4 regions of the Paenibacillus sp. FSL R7-269 genome follow, and region 2 is predicted to be linked to each of the others. Evidence: riboswitches for the same ligand, from Rfam matches in the RefSeq annotation. Region 2 holds a riboswitch; each other region holds the start of a gene.
What was found. A riboswitch is a leader RNA that binds a small molecule or an ion and turns the genes downstream of it on or off. The one in region 2 is predicted to bind cyclic di-GMP.

Region 1 (5,695 bases), on a different contig from region 2:
CGGTGTTGGTTCCACCGTCGGTGTTGGTGTCGGCGTCGGCGTTGGTTCTACCGTCGGTGTTGGTGTCGGTGTCGGCGTTGGCGTCGGCGTTGGTTCTACCGTCGGTGTTGGTGTCGGCGTCGGTGTCGGCGTTGGTTCTACCGTCGGTGTTGGTGTCGGTGTTGGTTCCACCGTCGGTGTTGGTGTCGGCGTCGGCGTTGGTTCTACCGTCGGTGTTGGTTCTACCGTCGGCGTTGGCGTCGGCGTTGGTTCTACCGTCGGTGTTGGTGTCGGCGTCGGCGTCGGCGTTGGTTCTACCGTCGGTGTTGGTGTCGGCGTCGGCGTTGGTTCTACCGTCGGTGTTGGTGTCGGTGTCGGCGTTGGTTCTACCGTCGGTGTTGGTGTCGGCGTTGGCGTCGGCGTTGGTTCTACCGTCGGTGTTGGTGTCGGTGTCGGCGTTGGTTCTACCGTCGGTGTTGGTGTCGGCGTTGGCGTCGGTGTCGGTGTCGGCGTTGGTGTCGGCTCTACCGTCGGCGTTGGTGTCGGCACTGCTGTCGGCGTTGGTGTCGGTTCTACCGTTGGTGTTGGTGTCGGCACTGCTGTCGGTGTTGGTGTCGGCTCAACTGTCGGCGTTGGTGTCGGCTCTACCGTCGGCGTTGGTGTCGGCACTTCTGTCGGCGTTGGTGTCGGTACCACTGTTGGCGTTGGTGTCGGTACCGCTGTTGGCGTTGGTGTTGGCACCGCTGTTGGCGTTGGTGTCGGTACTGCCGTTGGTGTTGGTGTTGGCACCGCTGTTGGCGTTGGTGTTGGCACCGCTGTTGGCGTTGGTGTCGGTACCGCTGTTGGCGTTGGTGTTGGCTCTGCCGTTGGCGTTGGTGTTGGCACCGCTGTTGGCGTTGGTGTTGGCACCGCTGTTGGCGTTGGTGTTGGCACCGCTGTTGGCGTTGGTGTTGGCTTCACTGTCGGTGTTGGCGTTGGCTTCACGGTTGGTGTTGGCGTTGGCTTCACGGTTGGTGTTGGCGTTGGCTTCACGGTTGGTGTTGGCGTCGGCTTCACTGTCGGTGTTGGCGTCGGCTTCACAGTCGGCGTTGGCGTCGGCTTCACGGTTGGTGTCGGCTTTGGAGTTGGAGTGCACACAGGTGTAGGTGACGGTTTTATGGTCGGTGTAGGCTTCACTGTCGGTGTTGGCGTTACCGTTGGTGTAGGCTTCACAGTCGGTGTCGGCGTTACCGTCGGTGTTGGTTTTACTGTCGGTGTTGGTGTTACCGTCGGTGTTGGCGTTACCGTCGGTGTTGGCTTCACAGTCGGTGTCGGCGTTACCGTCGGTGTAGGCTTCACAGTTGGTGTCGGTGATGGACTAGGGGTCGGCGTTGCGGTCGGCGTCGGACTCGGCGGCGGCCCCTCTCCCTCGTACATCCCAAGGTGCATCTCAACCCCGCCGCGAAAAGATTTTGCAATCAGGGTCCCGTAAAGCTCTGCTCCGGCATAATGAACATCCGCTCTAGGTGCGAGGATCGTCCCGTAGAATGAGGTATAAGCGATATTCACCTCAGAGGCTTCGTAAAAGTTGAACAATACTTGACTGGCTCTGCCGTCCTTCATTGAAAAGCTCGGCACATTGACTGTAGGCCCGCTTATATTAATAATCAGCGTAGCGTTCTGGGCAATGTTGAACTGAATATAATTCGTACTCGCCAGTGTCGCGGCATCCAGATGAACCACATTGAAGCGATCTGGTGCATTTATCGTAAGCTGTCCATAATGATTATTGCCAATCTCATTCGTGTCGGCCAAGGCCCCATACTCTGTGGAACGCGAGATTAGAAACTCCCGCTCGGCTGCAAAATCAATCGGGCTGGCATTTTTCTTCCCGCCTCTAATGTTGACACCAGGCTCATTGGCTGTAAAGCTATCCCCAAATACCACATTTCCATAGATCTCTCCACTGCCTGAATGTACAAAATTCTTACCGGCCACAAGTACATCCGTCGGCGCAGCACCACTGTATGCTCTTGCTACTCCGTAACCTCCGGAGAGGGTAATGTTCCCTGCCGCTGCCAGGCGGCCCTCAATCTGATCATTGCTCTGTGCAAAATCCCCGAGGATAAAAGCATTAAAATTCCCTGCGACTCCTAAAACCGGTGTTGGCGTATACGGCACCCCTGAAGCTGCTCTAACATCCGTCCCCCACGTAAAAGCACTGGATAAGGTCAATAGGCCAGCCATAATGATGGCGGCTGTTTTACGCACTCTTTTTTTCAATAGTCCACACCTCCTAGTTACTATTCTATGAATCTGTCACGCAACTATAACAACAAAAAGACCGCCACGAAGGGTTAGCTTCACGGCGGCCGGACGACCCTAGCCTCAACTTTAGAGACAGTAGATTCCTGACTTTGCGTCCCGTTCTTTCGATACGGTTTGCGTTTGTACATGATTTCGGTATGAAATTGAGATTTGCTTATGTAAATTCGTTGTTGAGTCTATGACATTTGTTACTTTTGTACTATTTTAGTTTATCCGCTCCCCCACCCTGTTGTCAATCCATTCCCAGTATATTTTTTGAAATTATTTTTTGCGAAGGTTCCTCTTTGATCCCTTGTACCATAAGGGTTAAGAGACGAGTCTCTTTTTTATCTATTGACGAAAAAAGTCGAGAAATCAGAGAATTGGCTGTAGCCGTTTATCCCGCTTTTCTATAATTATATCAATTTATATTATTAAAATTTGATGCATTTGTCCTATTTTTATCACCCGAAGCCCATCTCCCCTCCCATTTCGCTTCTGTTCAATGTAATCCCCCCTATTTATGGGAATCTTAGCCCCGAAAAAAAGTGCCGCCCATAAGGACGACACCTGCTAATAGAATTCATATATTTTGAATAAAATGTCGCCTAGGCGGACCCAAACAGCTGAATCCAGCCAATCATTGATACCCAGAGCGGAACACTTAGAATGATCCCGAATACTAAACCACGGCGGAGACTTCCTTCATGACTCATTGCCATTCTCCTTTGAGCTGATTTATTTTTCAATCTTTAATATTTCAATTTTAATATAAAATAATTCATTTGATTTTATTGTGAAAAATGTCACATTATTTGAGTTAATTTATAAAACCCATTGATTATTTTTTGAAGGATGAGTTACAATGCGAATATACGTTCTCTTTGAGGGGTTGAGAGGGATGCATAGAGCAGAGAGCCAGGATAACCTGCTGGTCAAATCCTATATTTTGCTGCCGCTTATTCTATCCGCCTTCGAGCGCGATGCTTCTGCTATATCCTCAGAGCTTCGCACGCCTGCGCCTTATCTGGAGGTCATCCAGAGGGCAGTCCATGCCGTTTCTGCCGATCTGCGGGAGGTCCGTGCCGGGATGCGCGCCCGTGGTCTGAGGGTCTATGAACAGAATCGGCTGGAGGCGGGTGTTGAAGCCAAATTCGTCTGCAGGGGTTATCACGAGCGGATGCTGCTGCTGGATGACGTGATTGCCGCCCAGGCCACTCTGCATATGCACAGGTATCTGGGTATGGAGAAGACGGCGCAGGGCGGCCCGAAGCAAGGATAACAAAGAAGCCTGCCGCAAGCGGAAGACTTCTGCATTAAATGATCACCCGGATGCAATTACATTAACAACGTCCAATACCCCAACGTGCCGCATATAACCACCACAGCTACCGGGTACAAGATTCTACGGCTGACCTGATCCCTGAACGCAAGAAACAAACAAAGCATACAAAGCCATGCAATTAGAAGGCTTCCCATCTATTATGCATACGCCCCTTCCCGGCATTCCTGCCCCTCTCCAGCGGTAGACCGCCTCAGAGCACAACTATCCTTATATATAGGAAGATTTCCCGCCGAATATCCCAATTATACCAGCCGGCAGCCAATCCGGAGCAATTTTTCTTCAAAATATCGTCAGGAAATTCACAATTCCTCTTCCAGCACAGGATATTCCCAGAACCCCAGACGTCCCTTGGCAGGTATGGGATGTACCAGCGGAACAACCTCCTCCAGCTTCCAGGCATACCTTCCTTCGGCATAATTGCCGAATACATATTCATTTCCACCCGGCCAGCCTTGCTGCGCAAGCTCCGGTGTCATTTCACAGCAATCCGCAATGCGGCTGACTGCAATGATCTTGCCGGTTGGCAGATTGTCCGCAGTGTAGCCGTGACGTGCAAGCAACGACTGGAACGGCTCCGTCCGGCAGATCGCTTTATTTACCTGCATCCCGGCATGAATAGCTAACTCCCCCCGGTGGGCGGTCCGCCACGTCCGGGTTTCGATTTGTTTTTCTCCCAGCGCAATTAACGTGGCCCACGGCTGGCGAATGGTCAGGCATTTCATAGTTGTAGCTCGCCTCCTCTGTTGAATACCTTTTACTCAGAATTACTAAGGCCATCTATGAAAAAAATAATTAGCTGCGTACGAGCATAATGTATGCTGTTTTTCGCATACATTCGGCCGTGCGCCATTAAAAAACGCGGTCCCCTGAACCGGAAGGCCGCGTTAAGCTTAATTCATAAGAATGCTGGTGAAGGGAATTGAACCCCCGGCCTACGCATTACGAGTGCGTTGCTCTACCCCTGAGCTACACCAGCTTACAGACTCTGAAGTCTGCCAAACAAAAAACATTATAACTCTTCCAGCGGAAAACGCAACCCCTTTTTCCTCTGGCGGCTGTGTCCTCAGCCGTGCATCAGCCCCAGCCCGCGGAAATAATCCAGCGCGAGCTTAGCGCTTGCAAGGGAGGATACCTCATAGGCCTCTTGCTCCACAATATAATAGAGAATTCCACTCTGCTCCGCGATCTCGAAGACGCTCTGGAAATCCACCTCTCCTTTTCCGAGATCGGTCTCCTCCTGGTTGGCTCCGAAATCCTTAATGTGGACCAGCGGAACACGTCCGGCGTACCTTGAAACATATTGAGCCGGGTTGGCTCCGCCTCTGTGTACCCAGCCCAGATCGAACTCTGCCAGCATCTGCTCCGCAGGAATCCGCTCCAGCCAGATATCGATGACCGCCTTGCCGTCAACCTCTGCGAATTCATAATCATGGTTGTGATAACCGTACTGCATCCCTGCCGCCCGGACCATCGCGGAAGCCTTCTCCAGGAATGGAATGATTCTTGTTACATCCTCTATGGAAGGGTTCTGCGGAAGCGGTGCCGATGGGGTGATCATATATTGCAGTCCGAGCTCTACACCATATTCAATCTCTTTGGCTAATGCCTGTTCCATCTTATCCAGACTGCTGAAGTCCAGACCTACATGCGCCGAAGGGGCAGCCAGGCCAAGTTCATCCAGCTTACGGCGCAGTTCCCCTGCAGATACACCGAAATAACCGGCGAATTCCACTGCCTGGTATCCCATCTCTGCCACCTTGCCCAGTGTACCGAGGAAATCGCGTTCCGTCTGGTCACGCAGTGTATACATTTGAATTCCGATCTGCTGTGCTGCTTCTGTCATGAAGAATCCGCTCCTTATCGGTTAATTCTGATTAGATACTATAGTGGTTACTCTCCCTGAAGCTTACGCTCCACGGATTCCAGCTTGCTGCGGCTGGTGGAGGTCTTGTCGCGCCGGTCGTCGATCTTGAGCGAGGTGGAGACTCTCTGCGCCCCGGCGGTGAACGGCGACTCATGCAGCGCTTCTACCGCAGCCAGAATCCGCGCTACCGGTCCCTCAATAATTGTACCCATAGAAGTTAG
Region 2 (6,266 bases):
GTTAGGGAGGCATCCGAATGAGAGCAGACCGTCTGATCACTATCGTTCAACTTTTACAGAGCCGCGGCAAAATCAGCTCCAAGGAGCTGGCGCAAACGCTGGAGGTATCCGAACGTACAATCTTCCGGGATATGGAGGCACTCAGCTTCTCCGGTATTCCCGTGCTGGCGGAACGCGGCCGGGAAGGCGGCTGGAAGCTGGCTGAAGGCTACCGGAATTCCCTCAGCGGAATGAACACCAAGGAGATTGCCGCGCTGCTGGTGCCCGCTGATCCGGCGATTCTGCACGCTCTGGGCATTCAGGAGGAGTTCTCCTCGGCCGCCCGTAAGCTGCAGGCTGCCGCTACCAGGCAGCCCGTCTCTGCTTTCAGCTTCCTCAGCCAGCGGATTCACATCGATGGAGCCGGATGGCATCCCTCCGGAGAGACCTATCCCTGCCTTGCCGTTTTACAGGGAGCCTTATGGGAGAACCGCAAGGTGAGCATCACCTATCTGCGCGGGGAGGATGTTGCCGAGCGGCTGGTTGCACCGCTGGGGCTGGTAGTCAAGCGCGGCGTCTGGTACTTGGTCGCGGGGCATGACGGTGAGATGCGGACCTACAGGGTCTCCAGAATTACTGAGGCCAAAGTCACAGCTGAGTCTTTTGAGCAGCCGGAGGATTTCGTCCTGTCTGAGTACTGGGAGACCTCCACCGCAGCGTTCAAGTCTGCCTTGCCCCGGTACCCCGCCAGCCTGCTTGTCAGGGATCACACGATGAAGGAGCTCCAGAGGGAACGATACGTCGCCCTGTTGCACCAGGAGCCTTCTGAGGCCCCTGGCTGGATCAGGGCCGAGGCCGAATTCAACACGCCGGAGTCTGCACGCCGGATGATCCTCTCCCTGGGTCAGGGCATCAAGGTGACCGCACCGCCTGAGCTTGTAGATACTGTTGCTTCAGCTCTGCGTGAAGCGGCAGCATTATACGATTTTTAATAATAGACCAAATGCACTAGTATCCCCTATAATATTACAATACACATTATTATTTATAGGGGGACTCTACATTATGGACTGGATGAACAAGCTGCCGTTGAAACAAAAAATCGTCACCGGATGTTACCTGGTTGCCGCTTTATTCGCTGTCCCTGTTTTAATCACACTAATCCTTATGGACAGGCTGCTCATCGGCATTATTCTTGTCGCCGTTCTGGCAGCGCTGACTTACCCGCTTGCGCGCTTCATTGAGAGAACGCTTACATCTTCATTCGAAGACATCTCCAATGTAACACACACCATTGCCAAAGGCGACTTCACCAGCCGTGCCGACGAGAGCGGCTCTATGGGTGACATTAGCCGGTCCTTCAACACCATGATTGACAAGCTCAAAAAAATCCTCACCGATGCCTCACAGATTACCCGGCAGGTTATGGACGCCAGCCGCGGGATTGAAGACAAGAATCAGAATCTGAAATTTGTCATGGCGCAGGTGGCCTCCTCCTCCAATGAACTGGCTCTCGGCGCTAACGAAATCTCAGTGGATATTGCTGATATGACCGAATCGATCAAGGATATCGAAATCAAAGTCTCCAATTATACGAATTCCACCAAGGAAATGAATAGACGATCTGTACATACGCTGGAATTGGTTGAACAGGGACGGCAATCGGTGGATACCCAGGCCGAAGGCATGCGCAAGAACATCCAGGCGACCCAGAAGGTGGCGGATACCATTGAAGCCCTGTCACAGAACGCGCGCGGCATTACGATGATTACCAAGACGATTACCGAAATTGCCGAACAGACCAATCTGCTGTCGCTCAATGCCTCTATTGAAGCAGCCCGTGCAGGCGAGCATGGCCGTGGCTTCGCTGTCGTTGCCCAGGAGGTCCGCAAGCTGGCTGAGGAATCCACCGCTTCAACCAAAGAGGTATTCGGGCTGGTACGCAGCATTGAATCAGATATCAAGCAGGCCATTGATAATATCGCCATCAACGAAGAGGTAGTCCAGGTACAGAATAAGATGATCACAGAGACGGCCAATATTTTTGCTCAGATCGTACATAGTGTCCAATACATAACCGAGCAGATCGCCTCCTTCTCCGCAGAGAGTGACCTTATGCTGGAGAGCGCGCTTAAGATCTCCGGGGCGATCGAGAATATCTCAGCCATCACCCAGGAGACCGCCGCAGGGACCGAAGAGGTATCCGCAGCGATGAACGAACAGATTCACGCTCTGCAATCCGTAGCTGAGGAGACAGAGAAGATGACTTCCGCTGTCTTTAACTTGCAAAAAACAATTCATATTTTCAAATTCTAACCTTAACCAAAAGAGACACATCTGCGGGATTTCCTGCAGATGGTGTCTCTTTTTCTGTGCAAAACTAAGATTGTTATGTAATATTCACAAATTGTTGAAATTGTGCATAAGGGTAAAAAATCCGCTTTGCACTTCTTTACTATAGTCGTTCTATAGGCATAGCTTGTCTATAAGGCATCACCGCACACATACAATACTTAAGTCCTATAAGTGGATTTTACAATGCTGTATATCTAGTGAATTCTTAACATTTTACAGTAAATCAGGAATGTAATGAGGCTTTATGCTTACTCCTCATAATAATAGCCCTAAATATCCATTTGCATTTTAAGACTTTAGCCTTCCAAAGGGAAAAATTTTCAAAAGTTTGAAAATCCAAATATTCATCCATTTCCACTCCTGAATATTCGTCAAATTCCGAGTTTCTTCTCATCGGGGTTATTGACAAAAGAGGAGTGAGGAATATATTGTAAAGGAAAATTCTTCACAGATTCATTTATAATCGCATACCGGCAAAATTCACCGAAAGGGAATGACGCAAAGCCATGGATCTACAGTCTCATTTCTGAAGTGGGATCATGACAGCCAGGTTGCTGAAAAACTGTAAACGCCTTAGGTTATGCGTTTGATTATGGTGATTCGTGCAACAGACCTGTGCTCCTATGTTGAGTACAGGTTTTCTATTGCTGACTAATACAAATAACAACTTGCGGGGTGGATGTTCTGAAGACAGTTGCAGATTATATGGCGGAAGCATTACGCAATTTGGGAGTCACACATTCTTTTGGAATCATAGGCAAATCTATTTGCCCCATCGCTTTGAAACTGGTTGACTATGGTATTGAGTTCATCCCCGGCCGGCACGAGTCTAGCTCCGGCTTCGCTGCCGGCGGTTATGCTCTGAAGACCGGCAGCCTCGGAGTAGCCTTCGGCACTTCCGGTCCGGGCGGAACGAATCTGCTCACCGCAGCAGCGCATGCCAAGGCCAATAATCTTCCCGTCCTCTTCATCACCGGCCACCAGTCCATCAAGGAGCTGGGCATTCCCCAATGTCAGGATTCCACTTCCTATCTGGCTGATTTGGCGGATATGTTCCGGCCGGCCACCCTCTTCAGCAAGCTCGTTGAACGCGGGGATCATTTCAGCACCATTTTCAATCATGCCCTATCCATCGCCCTCGGTGACCAAAAAGGTCCGGTTCATCTCTGCATTCCGTTTGATGTGCAGACAGAGCGGCTTGCGGAATGCCGGATTGTTCTGCCGGAACGTGAAGGGCTGGTCAGCTATCAGAACTATGAACGGGTCAGCTCGGCGATCAATGAATCCGCTAGACCCCTGATCATTGCCGGTAAGGGCGTCAACCGCTCAGGAGCACATCAGGAACTGGTCCAGCTGGCCGAGACCTTTAACATACCTGTGGTCACCTCTCCAGGCGGCAAAGGCGCTATAGCTTACGATCATCCGCTCTACCATGGTCCAATAGGCGTCGGCGGCTCCTCGCATGGAGATGAACTGATGAACAACAGCGACCTCTTCATCGTTCTGGGGTCCCGCCTCAGCGATATGACCATCTGCAACCTGAAGCCGGAGAATCATCCGCGGCAGCTGATCCAGTTCGATGTAGACCCGACCTTTGTCGGTAAAATACTCACCTCATCTACTATTGCTGTCGGCGGAGACTTAAGGGACAACCTGGCTCTGTATCTCCAGAAGCTGGACTTCTCAGCGGTTACCAAGCATGAAATCACAGTCTCGAATGATTACAATGATGAGCTTCCCGTACTGGCGGGGCTCTCTCTGGCTTCGGTAATGAGCACGATGAGCGAATTGATTCCTTACAACAGCAGCGTGTTTGTAGATGACGGCAGCCATGGATTCAATGCTGTGAAATGGTTCAATGTGCGCAGGCCCGGCAGCTTCATATTCGATGCCTACTTTGCCTGCATGGGCAATTCAATTGGCATGGCGATCGGCGCCAAGACGGCCTCTCCCGGTGAGACGGTCTTCTGCATTACCGGGGACGGCTGTTTTATGATGCTCGGAACTGAAATAAACACAGCTGTTTGCAAGGACATTCCGGTGATTTTCATCGTGGTGAATAATATGCAGCTGGATATGGCGCTTAAGGGGATGGAGAAGACCACCGGCCGGATTGACGGTACGATCTTCGAGGTTCCAATGAATGCCGTGAAATTCGCTGAATCTCTGGGTGCAGCCGGCTTCCGCTGTGAGACGCAGGAGGAGTTCGCCGCTGCCATCCGCGAAGCTGTAGCGCTTAACAAGCCAGCTGTCATTGAATTGCTGACTGACCGCGATGAAATGCCACCTACGGCTCACCGCACGCTGGATCTTACGTAAGCAAGCCTTATTGCACACCGTTTCTAACCTACTATCAGGAGGCCATAGCGTGAACAAGAACACGAACAGCGGACTCGATCATTTCACTAATCTCTCTGGAGATTATGGGGCCAAGGCCCTAGCTCCGATCAAAGAGCATTTTCCGGAACTAGCCGAATATATCATGGGCAATGCTTATGGCGATATTTTTCAACGGACCACGATTGGCTCTGACTGGAAAGAGATCGCGGTGATCTCGTCTCTGATTACGATGGGGCAGTATGAGCAGTTAGGTGTTCATTATGTAATGGCGCTCCGTGTTGGCATGACTGTTGAACAGATCAAGGGCGTGCTGCTTCATCTGGTCCCTTGCGTCGGTGCTCCCCGGGTAATTTCGGCCTTTAATGTGCTGCTGGATACCCTGGAGGAAATCAAAGAAAAATCTTCATAAATCTACAAATTTCGACTTTTCGATTGCGCATTTCAGCATGCTCCGGTTATAATGAAGGCAAAATATCCCAAATTCGAATGCAATTTGTCGAATATAGTCACAAATATCATGTTTTGGGGGTATTTCAAATTACACTTAGGGAGAGATCAACATGGGACAATTTATTTTGAAGACAGACACTGCGAAGAAAGTAATCAATATCGAGCTGGAGGGAACCTTCTCTAACGAGGACGGACTCAAATCCATACAGGCTTACCAGCAGACCATCAACCCCATTAGCCCTGCTGAATATGCCCTGGATATCGACTGCCGCAAGCTGAATGTAACAGCTCCTGATGTCGTGCCGCTGCTTGAAAACTGCTTCATCATGTTCAAGGCTGATGGCTTCCAGAAAGTGAGTCTTACTCTGGAAAATAACCCGATCCTCAAAATGCAGCTGGCACGCCTGGGCCGCAAAGCCGGACTTGAGAATCTGGAGATTACTTCAACCGTACAAGCTTAATGAACCGGAGCAGATTCGTGAGAAGTGAGAAGTACAACTAAGACAACTTTTAGGAGGTCTGCACTATGGCGGGGATTCGCATTAAGGACATTGATATCTACCATCCAGACAAAAGAATCGGCAATGAATTTTTCATTCAGCATTTTGATGACAAAGGTATTGATATCCGCGGACTGCTGGCTACTCTGGGCCGTGAAAACCGCTACAGCATCGACAGCCCGGATGAGAACTCCCTGACAATGGCTTATGAAGCCGCAAGTAATGTTCTGGAGAAGACCGGTCTTACCGGTCCTGACATTGACCTGATTGCTTATGCAAGCCAGACCCCTGAATATATATTTCCTACGAACTCACTGATGATTCACCGCCTGATTAACGGGGCTTCGCATACCATCTGTATTGACAGCAATGCCAACTGTGCCGGAATGACGGCTTCGGTTGAGCAGGTCAGCCGCCAGATGATGGCGAACCCGAGAATCCGCCGCGCCCTGGTGATCGGCTCCGATTATGTGGCGCCGCATGCGGACAAGAATGATCCGGTGTATTACGCGAACTTCGGTGATGCCGCTGCTGCTGTCATTCTGGAGCGCGACGAGCATTCGGTCGGCTTCATTGACTCTATCTACCAGACAGACACCTGTGTGTACGGCAACTCACTGTTCCCTGCAGAAGGTCTGGCTA
Region 3 (6,266 bases), on a different contig from region 2:
TTGATCAGGCTGCGGACGAACTCTCGTCGCAGCTCACTCAAGCTGGCAGCGAGATCGATCTGCTGGAGAAGCAACTGAGCTTCAACGGGACGGTCTGGCAACAAATCCTGCAGGAAATTGGCTATGCAGCGGCCATTCTGCACAAGCTCGGAGGGTATATGGTGAATCTCGACCCTAACTGTCTGGAAATCCGTGATGCACAGTTCTTCGACCAGATTCAAGAGAGTCTTCATCAAAGCGGGATTCTGTCGGAATCGCTGGCGGAGACGTTAAGCGGAATTGTGCAATACCTTGGCTCGATTCATGATATCGGCGGATCATTGCCCACTGGCAATCCTGACCGCGTCTTACTCCGGCAGGATGACTACAGCTTCCCTGCTGAAGAGCCTATCCTCTCGTTCGTAACCAGCGCCTATCAGGCAGATTCGCAGGTATCCCCCGCGCTGCTGGCCGCGTATGAGCAGTTGAATACCGAATTAACGGCGTCCAAGGATACACTGTCCTCCACAATCCACACCTTGCAGGAACGGCTGGCAGAAATCGCTGACGCCAAGACGGCCCTTGAGGACAAGGCGAAGGCACAGCAAGAGGAAGAGGAACGACTGGCGCTTGAAAAGGCCAATAAAGCCAGAGCGGAGGAAGCCGAGCGGCTCGCCATAGAGAAGCAGAAAGCTGCTGACGAAGCGCTGAAGCTGGAGCATGAACAAGCCCAGAACCAGCCGCCTGCCACCAGTCCTCCTGACAAAAGCCAGCCGGTAGAGGAGCCCGCTCCCGAAGCTCCTGTACAGAACACCCCAGTCCCAACAGCTTCAGCAGCTGAGGTTATTGCTCCAGCAGCCACTCCGGCGCCTGAGATTCTTTTACCGGAAGCGGCTCCAGATCATGAACCCGGCAGCGAAATTCCAATTCCGGGCACTGTGATGGACGGCGGGCAACCTGCTCCTGCAGCTACACCGGCTCCACAACCCGATACCAGCAAAGGCGGCGAATAAGATGCGCATCCGTAAAATAGCGGGCACGATAATCTCCACACTAATTCTGATGGTGTTCCTGGTGCTGATCACAGCCGTTGTGATCTCCAAAGCCTCCGGCGGCGAGCCCTCTTTCTTCGGCTACCAGATCAAGACGGTATTATCCGGCTCCATGGAGCCCGGCATACAGACCGGTTCCATTGTGGCCATTAAGCCGGGCGGAGACATGAGCCGTTTCCAGAAGGGTGATGTGATCACTTTTTTGAATCCCGATAATATTCTGATCACCCACCGCGTGGTCGATGCTGAGCTGAACAGTGCTCTGGGGGAAGCCAGCTACACCACCAAGGGCGACAATAATGATTCAGCCGACACCGCCGCCGTCAGTTCCACGAATGTGGTAGGTGAGTACACCGGCGTGACCGTCCCCTATGTGGGCTATGCCATGAGCTTCGCAGTCTCCAAAGCCGGAAGCGTAGTGCTGATGATTATTCCCGGACTGCTTCTGCTCCTCTACGCGCTGTATTCTTCCTGGAAGGCCGTTGCGGCACTTGAAAAGAAGAACGTCTCGTCTTCCGCAAACAACGGCGGCGGGCCGGATACTGTGACTGACCTCGTATAATGATCAATTGTCCTCTCCCGTTTACGAAACGCGGAGCCACAATACAGCTTGCCGGAAGCCCCGGCTATGCACAAACCAGACTCATAAGAGAGAGGGATGAACAAATGAACGTCAAAAAAACATTAGGTCTCGGCGTTGTATCGGCAGCATTAGGCTTGACCCTGGTCGGCGGAGGCACCTTCGCTTACTTCAGCAGCACCTCTACTACCTCATCTTCTTTTAACAACGGAACTTTATCACTGAAGTCTGATCCCTCTGTCATTGTTAATCTCAGCAACCTCAAGCCGGGAGACAGCATCTTAAGAGATTTCAAGCTTATAAATGACGGGACGCTTAACATTCCGAAAGTAGTGCTGCGCACCTCATCGGTCATTACAGACGCTCTGGGAGACAACGGCTCCCATAATTTCAAGGATGATATTATTGTGACCTTCCTCGCGAACAAGGATAAGCAAGAAGCGCCGCTTCTGGTCATCTCGCTGGCCGATTTGGAGAAGCAGAGTCCCGATCTGGTGGCCCGGGGAATTCTCGGAGCGATCCTGGGCGGAGAGAAGTCCGGCATTAAAGCCGGAACCTCCGATAATCTGCTCATTCAATTCGCCTTCAAGGAGACTCTCCAGCCGCAGAACTATTATCAGGGCGATACGCTTGCGCTGACGCTGAATTTTGAAGCCAACCAGGAAAAAGGCAGTCTCAAATAATTTACCAACAAAACAAACCATTCGAGGAGGAAATTAATCATGGGTATCAAAAAAACATTGGGTCTTGGCGTAGCATCAGCAGCACTGGGTTTGTCTTTAATCGGCGGGGGCACGTTCGCTTACTTCAGCTCCACAGCCACCAGCACGGCAACCTTCGCCGCAGGTACGCTGAAGCTTGGCTCTTCCTTCAATACTCCGGTAGCGTTGACGAATCTGAAGCCGGGAGACTATACCGTCCGCACCTTCACCTTGTCCAATGACGGCACACTGGATATCAAATTCCTCAAGCTTGCCACCACTTACACCGTGACCGATGCCAAGGGCGATAACGCAGGCCAGGATCTCGGAGACCACTTCAAGGTCAAGCTCCTCGATAATTCATACACCGGCGGTTCATTAAGCGGTCATGTGCTGTCCGAGATCTCCCTGAAGGATCTGAAAAACACCCCCAGCTACGATCTCGTAGCAGCAGGTATACTGCCGGGAGGGATTGCCGCAGCCGGGTCCAAGACCTTCAAGATCGCCTTCGAGTTCGTGGACAATACGCTCGATCAGAATATTTTCCAGGGTGACGGCTTAGCATTGAACTGGACCTTCGATGCACTTCAAGGAGTGGGAGAAGCCAAGTAGGCCAAAGCTGCATTTATCGATCAAGAACGGCATATCCTCCCCCATCCGGGCCGGGTATGCCGTTTCCTTTTCCCCGCTTCCGGGTTCAAGGATTTTTGTCCGATTTGCAGATTTTTGTTATACTGACAAGTGGAAACGGCTTTGTCTTCTTTTTAAAGAGCGGCACCGTTTCTGCGAGAAAGATAGGGCTACGGTATAGCGCGAAGCATATCACTTCTTATCTTTTACCAAAAAAGTACGGAGGGCGTTGTAATCGTGTCAGATACTATGGGAAGCCGCATCCACAAACTCCGGCTGGAGAAGGGCTATTCGCTATCCGAGCTTGCGGATAAGGCTGATGTGGCGAAATCATACCTCAGTAATGTGGAACGGAATATTCAATCCAACCCCTCCATTCAATTCATCGAAAAAATCGCAGACGCGCTTCAGGTATCCATTCATGTACTGCTGTATGGCGGACTGGCAGAGACGGAAGAACAGGCACTGGACGGGGAATGGTTCCGGCTGGTTCAGGAGGCTATGGCCTCCGGTATAAGCAAACGCGAATTCAAGGAATTCCTCGATTACCAGAAATGGCGCATGGAACAAAAGGACAACTAGACGTAGCATCGTATGCCTCAAGGAAGACTCCGCACGGCAGGGAGGCCGCCTTCGGCGAGGGCATTCTTTCAAGCGGCATACAGAAAAGGCACAGCGTACCGGACGCTGTGCCTTTTCTGTATGTATCCTAACAATGATGACCGCCCTTACATCGCCTGGAGTGCCTTTTCACTTAGAAACCGGCGGATATCCTCCGCCGCGATCCCCGCCTGCTTGGCAGACATCAGCAAGTGCACCCATTCTAAATCCAGATCTACTGCCTGCAGCTCGTCATTCCCCTGGTTGGACATATCCAAGAAATCTCCTCCTAGAATTTTCGCGTCCCCAGGCAGTCCGGCCATCATAGTAGTATTGCTACTTTGTAGTATCTCTACGTTAGATCCGAGACTTTGTGCCCCTGTCTTTCGGCAGGTTTACCTTTTACTGGACCCTTTCCATCATGAAAGGATCTGGCAAGAATCGATGAAACCGTTCTCCGCAATAACATTATACAAGATCATACGCGATTAGTGTGTCGTTTTCTGGAATTTTTTTATGATAAAATGTGAGGAAACTTAGCTGAAATTGCCAGCGGCTTGTATAAATATTTCCAGTTCCAAGTTCAAACCCTAAGTAATAGTTTAATTATGCTAAAGGGAACTCTAACTACTCCGCTTTACCGCACCACGCAACATCGTATAGAGACAATTACCCATCTGTATAGATAACGGACAGTGATATGGATTTATTTCTATTTATGATAGTTCCGTATGAATACTGTAATGAATCATGCCGAATTGCGAACGGATTGACCGAAAGTATGAATTGATTACCCCGCCGGAAAGTAGCACAATAGGATGAGAATGAAACCGCAAACATTTGCAGCTCCGCCAAGTGGCACACTGGATGCCTCGCGTGGAGTTTATCCGTTAGGAGGACCTATTCATGGCAGTCAAAGAGCCCTATAACGACACAGTATGGAGCAAATACTACGGCCCCAATCTGGGCTACATCCAAGAAAGATATGAGCAATTTGTCAAGGACCCCTCTTCTGTTGAACAACATTACCGCGATCTCTTCACCGTATCCGGCCCCCCTCCACTGGCACCCGATGCCGAGAGGGCTCCAAGGCCTGCCGTATCAGCAGATGCCGAGTGGCTCAAGAAGGCTGTCAAGGCCTCGAAGCTGATCGCCAATATTCGAATATATGGCCATATGGCCGCAGACATTGACCCGCTGGAGCGCAGCAAGAACCCGATGGCCAAATGGCTGGAGCTGGAGACCTACGAGCTTACCCGCGAGGATCTTAATGCTCTGCCCGCTTCGCTGATCTGGGATAATGCCCCTGCAGATGTGCATACCGCGATGGATGCCGTCCACAGAATGCGTCAGGCCTATACCCAGACCATTGCCTATGAATTCGGGCATGTGCATGATGAACGCGAGCTGCGCTGGCTCAACAGCCAGGCGGAATCGATGACCTCCCCTGCCCCGCTGAATAATACAGAGCGCAAAGAGCTGCTGAAGCGGCTGGTTCAGGTGGAGCATTTCGAGACCTTCCTGCACAAGACCTTCGTCGGCCAAAAGCGGTTCAGCCTGGAGGGCAATGATGCCCTCGTGCCGATGCTGGATGAGATTGTGCGGGCCGCCGCGCATGACGGCGCAGAGCATATCCTGATGGGCATGGCCCACCGCGGAAGACTTAATGTGCTGGCTCATATTCTGGGCAAGCCTTATGATATTATTTTCTCGGAATTCCATCATTCGCCGAACAAGGAACTGTTCCCTTCGGAAGGCTCCATGGGCGTGACCTACGGCTGGAGCGGTGATGTGAAGTATCATCTCGGGGCTGACCGTGCCGTCCGCGAAGGCGAGACCGTGCGCACCCGGATCACACTGGCCAATAACCCGAGCCATCTTGAATTCGTTAACCCTGTCGTCGAGGGCTTCACACGCGCCGCACAGGAAGAGCGCAACGATCCGGGACTGCCTAAGCTGAACACAAGCAAGGCCATGGCTGTGCTGATGCACGGCGATGCCGCCTTCCCTGGAGAGGGCATTGTCGCTGAGACGCTTAATATCGGCAAATTGCAGGGTTATCAGAATGGCGGCACCGTGCATATTATCGTCAATAACCGGATCGGATTCACCACAGAGAGCGAGGATTCCCGCTCCACCCATTATGCCAGCGACTTGGCCAAAGGGTATGAGATTCCGGTCGTGCATGTCAATGCCGATGACCCGGAAGCCTGCATTGCCGCAGTACGTCTGGCCAGTGCTTACCGCCATATGTTCAAGAAGGACTTCCTGATTGATCTGATCGGCTACCGCCGCCACGGGCATAATGAAATGGATGATCCTGAGACCACCCAGCCGATTGTGTACGGCAAAGTGCGTAACCACCCTACTGTGTACCGCGCTTATGCAGAACGCCTGGAGCGCGAGAAGGTAATTACAGCAGATGATCTGAAGAACATGATTGCCGAGGCAGAGAGCGTCCTCCAGCAGGCCTTTGACCAGATGAAGGAAGGCAAGCACAAGAATGCGGAGTCCAAAACCGCCGTCGCGCTGGATAACGACAGTCCCCAGCAGCGTCCGACTGCCTTCCCTCTTGCCGGTCTGCAGGAGATTAACCGTGAGCTGCTGCGCGTACCGGCCGGCTTCAAGGTCTATCCGAAGCTGGAACGGATTCTGCAGCGCCGCAAGGATGCGCTGAATGACGGAGAGCGGGTAGACTGGGCGCTGGCAGAGACACTTGCCTTC
Region 4 (6,266 bases), on a different contig from region 2:
GAGGGCTTACAAGAGCGCCTTGAAAAGTTCGGATTATCCTTATATATGATACGGATTACGCTCGCCGCTTCGCTCTCGTGGCTGGCCGTGCACATTATCTACGGGGACCATTACCTGTACTTCGCACCGCTGGCGGCGATTCTGATTACCCAGAGCAGCGTCAAGGCCTCCCTTGAAAAAGGCGTCTACCGCATGACCGGCGTGGTCCTTGGCGGCATCGTCAGCCTGATCGTAGGCAAGTTCTTCGATGTGGGCGCGCTGTCGATTCTGCTGATGCTGCTGATTGGCATTGGGGTGGCTACAGCCTGCCGGATCAATATCCAGGCCGTCTCTCAGATCGGTGTCACCTCGGTGCTTGCACTCACCTTCTATCATGACCAATATATCGTCTGGAGAGTCGCCGAGACGCTGATCGGCGTGCTGATTGCCCTCATCATTAATATGATTATCGTGCCGCCCAAGAGCTTCGTCAAGGTCAAGGACCTGGCACTGAAAGGCAGCCTGACCTTATCCGATGCCTTAACCGGATTCGCTGCAAGCGGCCGGGATGCAGCGCAAGCCAAGGCTGCTCTTGAGCGCTCCGGCGAGCTTCTGAAGAAGAGCGACCGGCTGCAGAAGGAGATGCATTACACACTGTCTCATTACCAGTGCCGTAAGGACATTGGCAAGCTGACACAGTCGACCACCCATCTCATCAAGGTTCACTCCTATGTCAAAGCCATAAGCGAAGAAATCGCTCTGCTGCCGGCCCATTATGCCGCCGCTGATTGGATGCTGGAGGTTGTAACCGCAACGGCAGACTGCATCGCCCTGTATGGCACACGGACGCTATCAGATGCCGAATGCAGCGGACGTTCACTCCAGGAGAGTCTGAGAAGAGCCCGCGACGTGCAGCTCGCCTGGTTCTCGCAGCTGCAGGATCAGTGCCCGCTCGCAGCCTTCCGTGATCTCGGTGCGGTGTTCTCCCACCTGAACCGGATTCTTGAAGAGATCGAACGCGCCGATTACGCCGCGCTTTCCACCGCACCACAGCATGTCAAGACACACCCTGCACGCGCCATCCAATTCATACAAAAAGGACTCTTCCACAAGCTATAAGCTTGGGAGGGTCCTTTTTTTTGTGTTGCCATAACTTTTCGGTGGGATAGGATGCTTGCGGGTAAAGTGGCTTGGGTAGCAGCACGTAAAGTTATAGCAGTTGGAAAAATGACACTTGATTCAGCCGAATTATACGCTTTAATTGAAGCAGTTGGATAAAGTACATCTAATCCGCCGAATTCTCTGGAATCCGTTAAAAGTGGGCAAAATATGTGTTGTTTATCCATCTGCTGTTCCCATAGGCGGCATTCATCCAACAGCAAGTGGACAAAATCCAACTGCTATATAAGACGCATTTAAGATTAGAACTTAAAGCCTGCTCCTCGCTGCGGTGAACATATGCCCCTCCGCTGCTTTTTGCTTTTTCCACCTGCCGGGCGCAGAAGACCGTCCCCCTTTTTCCAGTTCTCATGACTTCCATAAGCTGTAAGCGCTGGGAAACCAGTTTTTTTGTCGAAATAGAGCTGCATATTTTAAGTTTTTTGATAAATAGGCATAATATAGTTGAAAAATAGCTCTTTAAGTACTAGAATTAAGCTTGTTTGCAGAAGTTAATGCCGCACAAGAACTATTTATGACTCTTTTTGTCGATTACAGTCGATCACAATTCATCGCCTCTACAGGATGTATCTCATTGATCTATTTCTAAAGGCAAACTTCCCGAAAGGGCAGGACGCAAAGCCATGGGCCTAAGAACGCCGGAATCTGCGTTTACGGTCGCCAGGCTGCCAATAGAGACCACTTAAGCCAACTGTTTACGGGAAGTCTCCCGGGCTTGATGATGTTCTTTCTCTGTACGAATTGCCATTGATCATACGAAAAAGTGAGGTTACAACCATGCCGCAGCAGGATATCGAACCAAGCCGATATGAATTCGTAGAGTCCCTGATGCACGAACGTAAAGGTCTCCTGGATTCATTCTCTGTGGAGGGCCGGGCTTCTGACGGGACAACTGGGGATAAGAATGGAATTATCCTCGTGCAGGACAACCAGATATTCATTACTCCCCCGCTCCCCGGAGGCACTCCCGCCCGCATTTCTGCGATCCACCCTGTTGTCCTGAAGATCAACTGGAAGACCGTTACAGCGCCAACCGAGGTGACCAAGGCAGATTATATTACCTGGGAGATCTGCGAGAAGCCGCAGTATGAAATTACCGTATCGCCTGACAAGCTCAAGGTCCATTTCACTTTATACCGTGCAGAGAAGTACGCCTGGAACCTGGTCAACTGCCCCGCCGCCTTCGAGGCGGTCGTCCGTGCCCAGCCCAACCCGGCAATGCTGCTGTCCACGCTTACCATAGATCAGATTATCGCCTCACTGGACAACCGTTTTATTTTGCGCAACCTGAATATTCCCGCCCTGTACGCGGAGCTGGAGAACCCTACATATCTTCCCGTATGCATCGCTGAAGGAAGAGCCCCGCTGCCCGGCAAGGAAGCCCGGCTGGAATTGCAGCTGCCGGAGCATACACTGGTGGGGAACGGGATGCTTCATAGACAGGGAAGCCGGGCTCAGAAGCCTGCGGATACCATGGAGTATCTCCGTTTCCCGGGAGCCCCCTTTACCTTTGCAGGTGAAGTCTTCGCCCGCAAACTGCCGCCGGAAGAAGGCATTCCCGGCCTCGACACAGACGGAAGGGTCCTGCCCCCTCCCCCGCCGCAGGATATCTACTTTGCTGCCGGTAATCATGCCAAGCTCCTTCCCTGTGGTAATATCGTAGCCAAGCACACAGGCAGACCCCGTATCTGCGGAGGAAACAGCAGCGTCCGAATCTGTGACTTCCCTCCAGTCTGTCTGCTGACCAGGGAGATGATGGACCCTGGCGGTGACGTTATGTTCGCAGGCGACATCATTGTACCGGGTGATCTGGATGGATCTGTAAGGATCGAAGCCCTGGGGAATGTGTACGTCTATGGCGATATACGCCAATCTACAATTATAGCCACCGGCAGCATTTATGTTAGCGGCCAGGTTACCGGCAGCGGCCTGTACGCCGGATATGCCGGGGTACAGCAGCATCGTTTGCACAGCTTAGCAAGCCTGCTGCGGACAGAGACGGACGGACTGCTTGAGGCAGCGCGCCAGCTGGCCAAGAATGTGGAATCCCGACAGCAATCCGTGAATTACGGCCTGGTGGTTATGCTGCTGCTGGAGGATAAATACAGCCATCTCGACAGCCTGATCCGCGATTTCCAGGCTGCCCTAAGCCGTATGAACGGAGAGTTCGGCTTCGGCACGGACCCGCTCCGGCAGATGCTTGAGGTATTCGCCCATCCGGGACAATACACCGGGTACATTACAGACAGTGTCCTAAGCCGCTTCTCCAGGCTGCTGCTTAAGCTGGGCGAGGAGATTGAGCTGCTCCAAGAGGAGCATGCGGTGATTAACCTTGCCCGGTCGCAGGACAGCCGCCTGGAGTCCGGCGGCAAGCTGCTTGTGCGTGATTCCTGCTAAGACTACTACTAGATAAGGAGAAGTGAGCGCATGCGATATAACCGTCTGGGCAATAGCGGCCTGCAGGTATCCGCCCTGGGTCTTGGAACCAATTCATTCGGCAAACGGGCAGATCTGGAGACCTCGGTCCGCATTCTGCACACCGCTATGGATCAGGGCATTAATTTCATCGATACCGCCAATATCTATGCCGGCTCTGAATCGGAGCGGATCATCGGCCTTGCGCTTGAAGGCAGACGCCATAACACAGTGCTGGCGACCAAAGCCGGATTGCCGAAGCATGAGGGACCCGGCGGCAGCGGCTCTTCGCGCCATCATCTGATGCAGGAGCTGGAAGGCAGCCTGCGCCGGCTGAAGACCGACTATGTGGATCTGTATCAGATCCATACCTTCGATCCCTACACACCGCTGGAGGAAACCCTGCGCACGCTGGATGATTTGATCTCCGCAGGCAAGGTGCGGTATATCGGAGCCTCCAATTATGCCGCCTGGGAGCTGATGAAGGCGCTTGGGATCAGCGAAGCCCGTAACTGGGCGAAATACATCTCTATCCAGTGCAGCTATTCGCTGGCTGACCGTACGCCCGAAGCCGAGCTGCTTCCGCTCTGCCTGGATCAGGGTCTGGGCATCATCCCATACTTCCCTCTGGCGGGCGGTATCCTTACCGGCAAATATTCCGGCAGCAGCAAAGCCCCTGCCGGCTCCAGAGCAGAGACCGATCCGAACTTTCTCCGCTTCCTTACCCCGGAGCGCATCTCGCTCGGGGAGCAGGTTCAGGCGATTGCGGAGGGGCTGGGCACCTCACCTGCGGCTCTATCCCTGTCCTGGCTAATGAACCGGCCCGCGGTCTCCACGGTGATTGTCGGAGCGACTACAGTAGAACAGGTACAGTATAATCTGCAGAGTCTTTCTGCTTCGCCGGATGCGGGGATACTTAAGCAGCTTGACCTGGCCAGCGCCGCCTTCTGTACCGGCGAGCCGTTTGCGGTCTACCGGCTGCCGTAAGCGGTGACGGTGACAGTGACGTTCATATCTATAAACACACAAAGCGAGCTCCCGTAGACGGAGACTCGCTTTTGTGTATTTTGGCTCATGAAGAATGTGTATTATACCGCAGCGATGAACCGCTCCATGTCTTCCTGTACGGTAGTAATACCGCCGATGCCGAAGGTATCTACCAGAACCTTAGCTACGTTAGGCGACAGGAAGGCCGGAAGCGTAGGGCCCAGATGAATGTTCTTCACGCCCAGATGCAGCAGCGCCAGCAGTACGATCACCGCTTTTTGCTCATACCAGGCAATGTTATAGGAGATCGGAAGATCGTTAATATCCGCAAGACCGAAGACTTCCTTCAGCTTAAGTGCTATAACCACAAGAGAATAGGAGTCATTGCACTGGCCGGCATCAAGTACGCGCGGAATTCCGCCGATATCGCCAAGCGCCAGCTTGTTATATTTGTATTTGGCACAACCTGCGGTCAGGATCACCGTGTCACTAGGCAGCTCTGCTGCGAAGTCGGTGTAATAATTCCGGCTCTTCATCCGTCCGTCGCAGCCAGCCATGACGAAGAATTGCTTGATGGCGCCGCTCTCTACTGCTCCAACCACCTGATCTGCCACGTTCATTACAGCCGCATGGGCGAAGCCGCCGATAATCTCGCCTGTCTCAATCTCTACCGGAGCACTGCAGCTCTTGGCCTGCTCGATCAGAGCTGAGAAATCCTTCTCTCCGTCCGCGCCTGCCGCGATATGTTGAATGCCCGGATAACCGGTGTTGCCTGTCGTGTACAGCCGGTCTTTGTAGCTGTCCTTCGGCGGTACGATGCAGTTCGTGGTCATCAGAATCGGACCATTGAAGCTGGCAAACTCCTCATTCTGCTTCCACCATGCATTGCCGTAGTTGCCTACGAAGTGGCTATATTTCTTAAAGGCCGGATAGTAGTGGGCCGGCAGCATCTCACTATGCGTATACACATCCACTCCGGTACCCTCGGTCTGCTTCAGCAGCGCCTCCATGTCCTTGAGATCATGACCGCTGATCAGAATACCAGGGTTCGTGCCTACTCCAATATTGACTTTGGTGATCTCCGGATTACCGTAGGCTGCGGTGTTGGCACGGTCAAGCAGCGCCATCACATCCACGCCGAACTTGCCGCACTCCAGCACCAGAGCCGTCAGCTCACCGCCGTCCAGATTATTATCCAGCGCAGCTGCCAAGCCTTTTTCCATAAAAGCATGTGCCCCAGCTTCATAGAAGCCCAGTACCGCAGCATGCTCCATGTAAGCAGCCATTCCCTTCAGACCATAGGTCAGCAGCTCGCGCAAGGAGCGGATATCCTCATGCTCCGTAGCAAGCACACCCACCGCTCTCGCCTTGTCCATCAGCTCTTCATCCGTCACCGCATTCCAGTTCGCCGCGTCATGCTCCGACAAATAGGCCATTACTCCGGCATCAGCCACTCTGCTGCGCCACAGATCCCGCAGGGCCAATCCTTCCCGGATCTTCGCAGTGAAGTATTCCGGCACGAAGTTGGCATTGGTAATCGTAGCGAACAAGCTCTCTATGATAAATTTCTCCGTCACCGGATCGGTAATCCCCAGCTCACGCCCGCTGCGCGCGAAAATGGCAATACCCTTGAGTGTATACACCAGTAGATCCTGCAGATTTGCTACCTCACTGGTCTTGCCGCATACCCCCTGAATCGTACAACC

Region 1: it holds a riboswitch for cyclic di-GMP, as region 2 does, so the genes downstream of both, C162_RS36295 (choice-of-anchor A family protein) here and C162_RS23030 (thiamine pyrophosphate-binding protein) in region 2, are expected to answer to the same signal.
Region 3: it holds a riboswitch for cyclic di-GMP, as region 2 does, so the genes downstream of both, C162_RS35440 (anti-repressor SinI family protein) here and C162_RS23030 (thiamine pyrophosphate-binding protein) in region 2, are expected to answer to the same signal.
Region 4: it holds a riboswitch for cyclic di-GMP, as region 2 does, so the genes downstream of both, C162_RS05250 (flagellar assembly protein A) here and C162_RS23030 (thiamine pyrophosphate-binding protein) in region 2, are expected to answer to the same signal.

Annotation. Positions count from the first base shown of each region.
Region 1 covers NZ_ASPS01000144.1:75,992-81,686, reverse strand. The annotation lists partial or broken gene C162_RS36295 (choice-of-anchor A family protein) at 1-2,241, opposite strand, end outside; cyclic di-GMP riboswitch class I at 2,323-2,415, opposite strand; gene C162_RS32925 (hypothetical protein) at 3,167-3,547, shown strand; gene C162_RS32920 (ASCH domain-containing protein) at 3,910-4,332, opposite strand; tRNA gene C162_RS32915 (tRNA-Thr) at 4,515-4,586, opposite strand; gene C162_RS32910 (sugar phosphate isomerase/epimerase family protein) at 4,674-5,453, opposite strand; gene C162_RS32905 (MTH1187 family thiamine-binding protein) at 5,501-5,695, opposite strand, start outside.
Region 2 covers NZ_ASPS01000053.1:106,108-112,373, forward strand. The annotation lists gene C162_RS23020 (helix-turn-helix transcriptional regulator) at 18-971, shown strand; gene C162_RS23025 (methyl-accepting chemotaxis protein) at 1,045-2,295, shown strand; cyclic di-GMP riboswitch class I at 2,797-2,893, shown strand; gene C162_RS23030 (thiamine pyrophosphate-binding protein) at 3,010-4,653, shown strand; gene C162_RS23035 (carboxymuconolactone decarboxylase family protein) at 4,703-5,083, shown strand; gene C162_RS23040 (hypothetical protein) at 5,235-5,585, shown strand; gene C162_RS23045 (3-oxoacyl-[acyl-carrier-protein] synthase III C-terminal domain-containing protein) at 5,651-6,266, shown strand, end outside.
Region 3 covers NZ_ASPS01000031.1:143,591-149,856, reverse strand. The annotation lists gene C162_RS16645 (hypothetical protein) at 1-992, shown strand, start outside; gene sipW (signal peptidase I SipW) at 994-1,593, shown strand; gene C162_RS16635 (TasA family protein) at 1,698-2,294, shown strand; gene C162_RS16630 (TasA family protein) at 2,334-2,924, shown strand; gene C162_RS16625 (helix-turn-helix domain-containing protein) at 3,192-3,524, shown strand; gene C162_RS35440 (anti-repressor SinI family protein) at 3,671-3,814, opposite strand; cyclic di-GMP riboswitch class I at 3,849-3,952, opposite strand; gene C162_RS16620 (2-oxoglutarate dehydrogenase E1 component) at 4,449-6,266, shown strand, end outside.
Region 4 covers NZ_ASPS01000012.1:131,900-138,165, reverse strand. The annotation lists gene C162_RS34115 (FUSC family protein) at 1-1,098, shown strand, start outside; cyclic di-GMP riboswitch class I at 1,739-1,831, shown strand; gene C162_RS05250 (flagellar assembly protein A) at 1,936-3,555, shown strand; gene C162_RS05245 (aldo/keto reductase) at 3,586-4,560, shown strand; gene hcp (hydroxylamine reductase) at 4,662-6,266, opposite strand, start outside.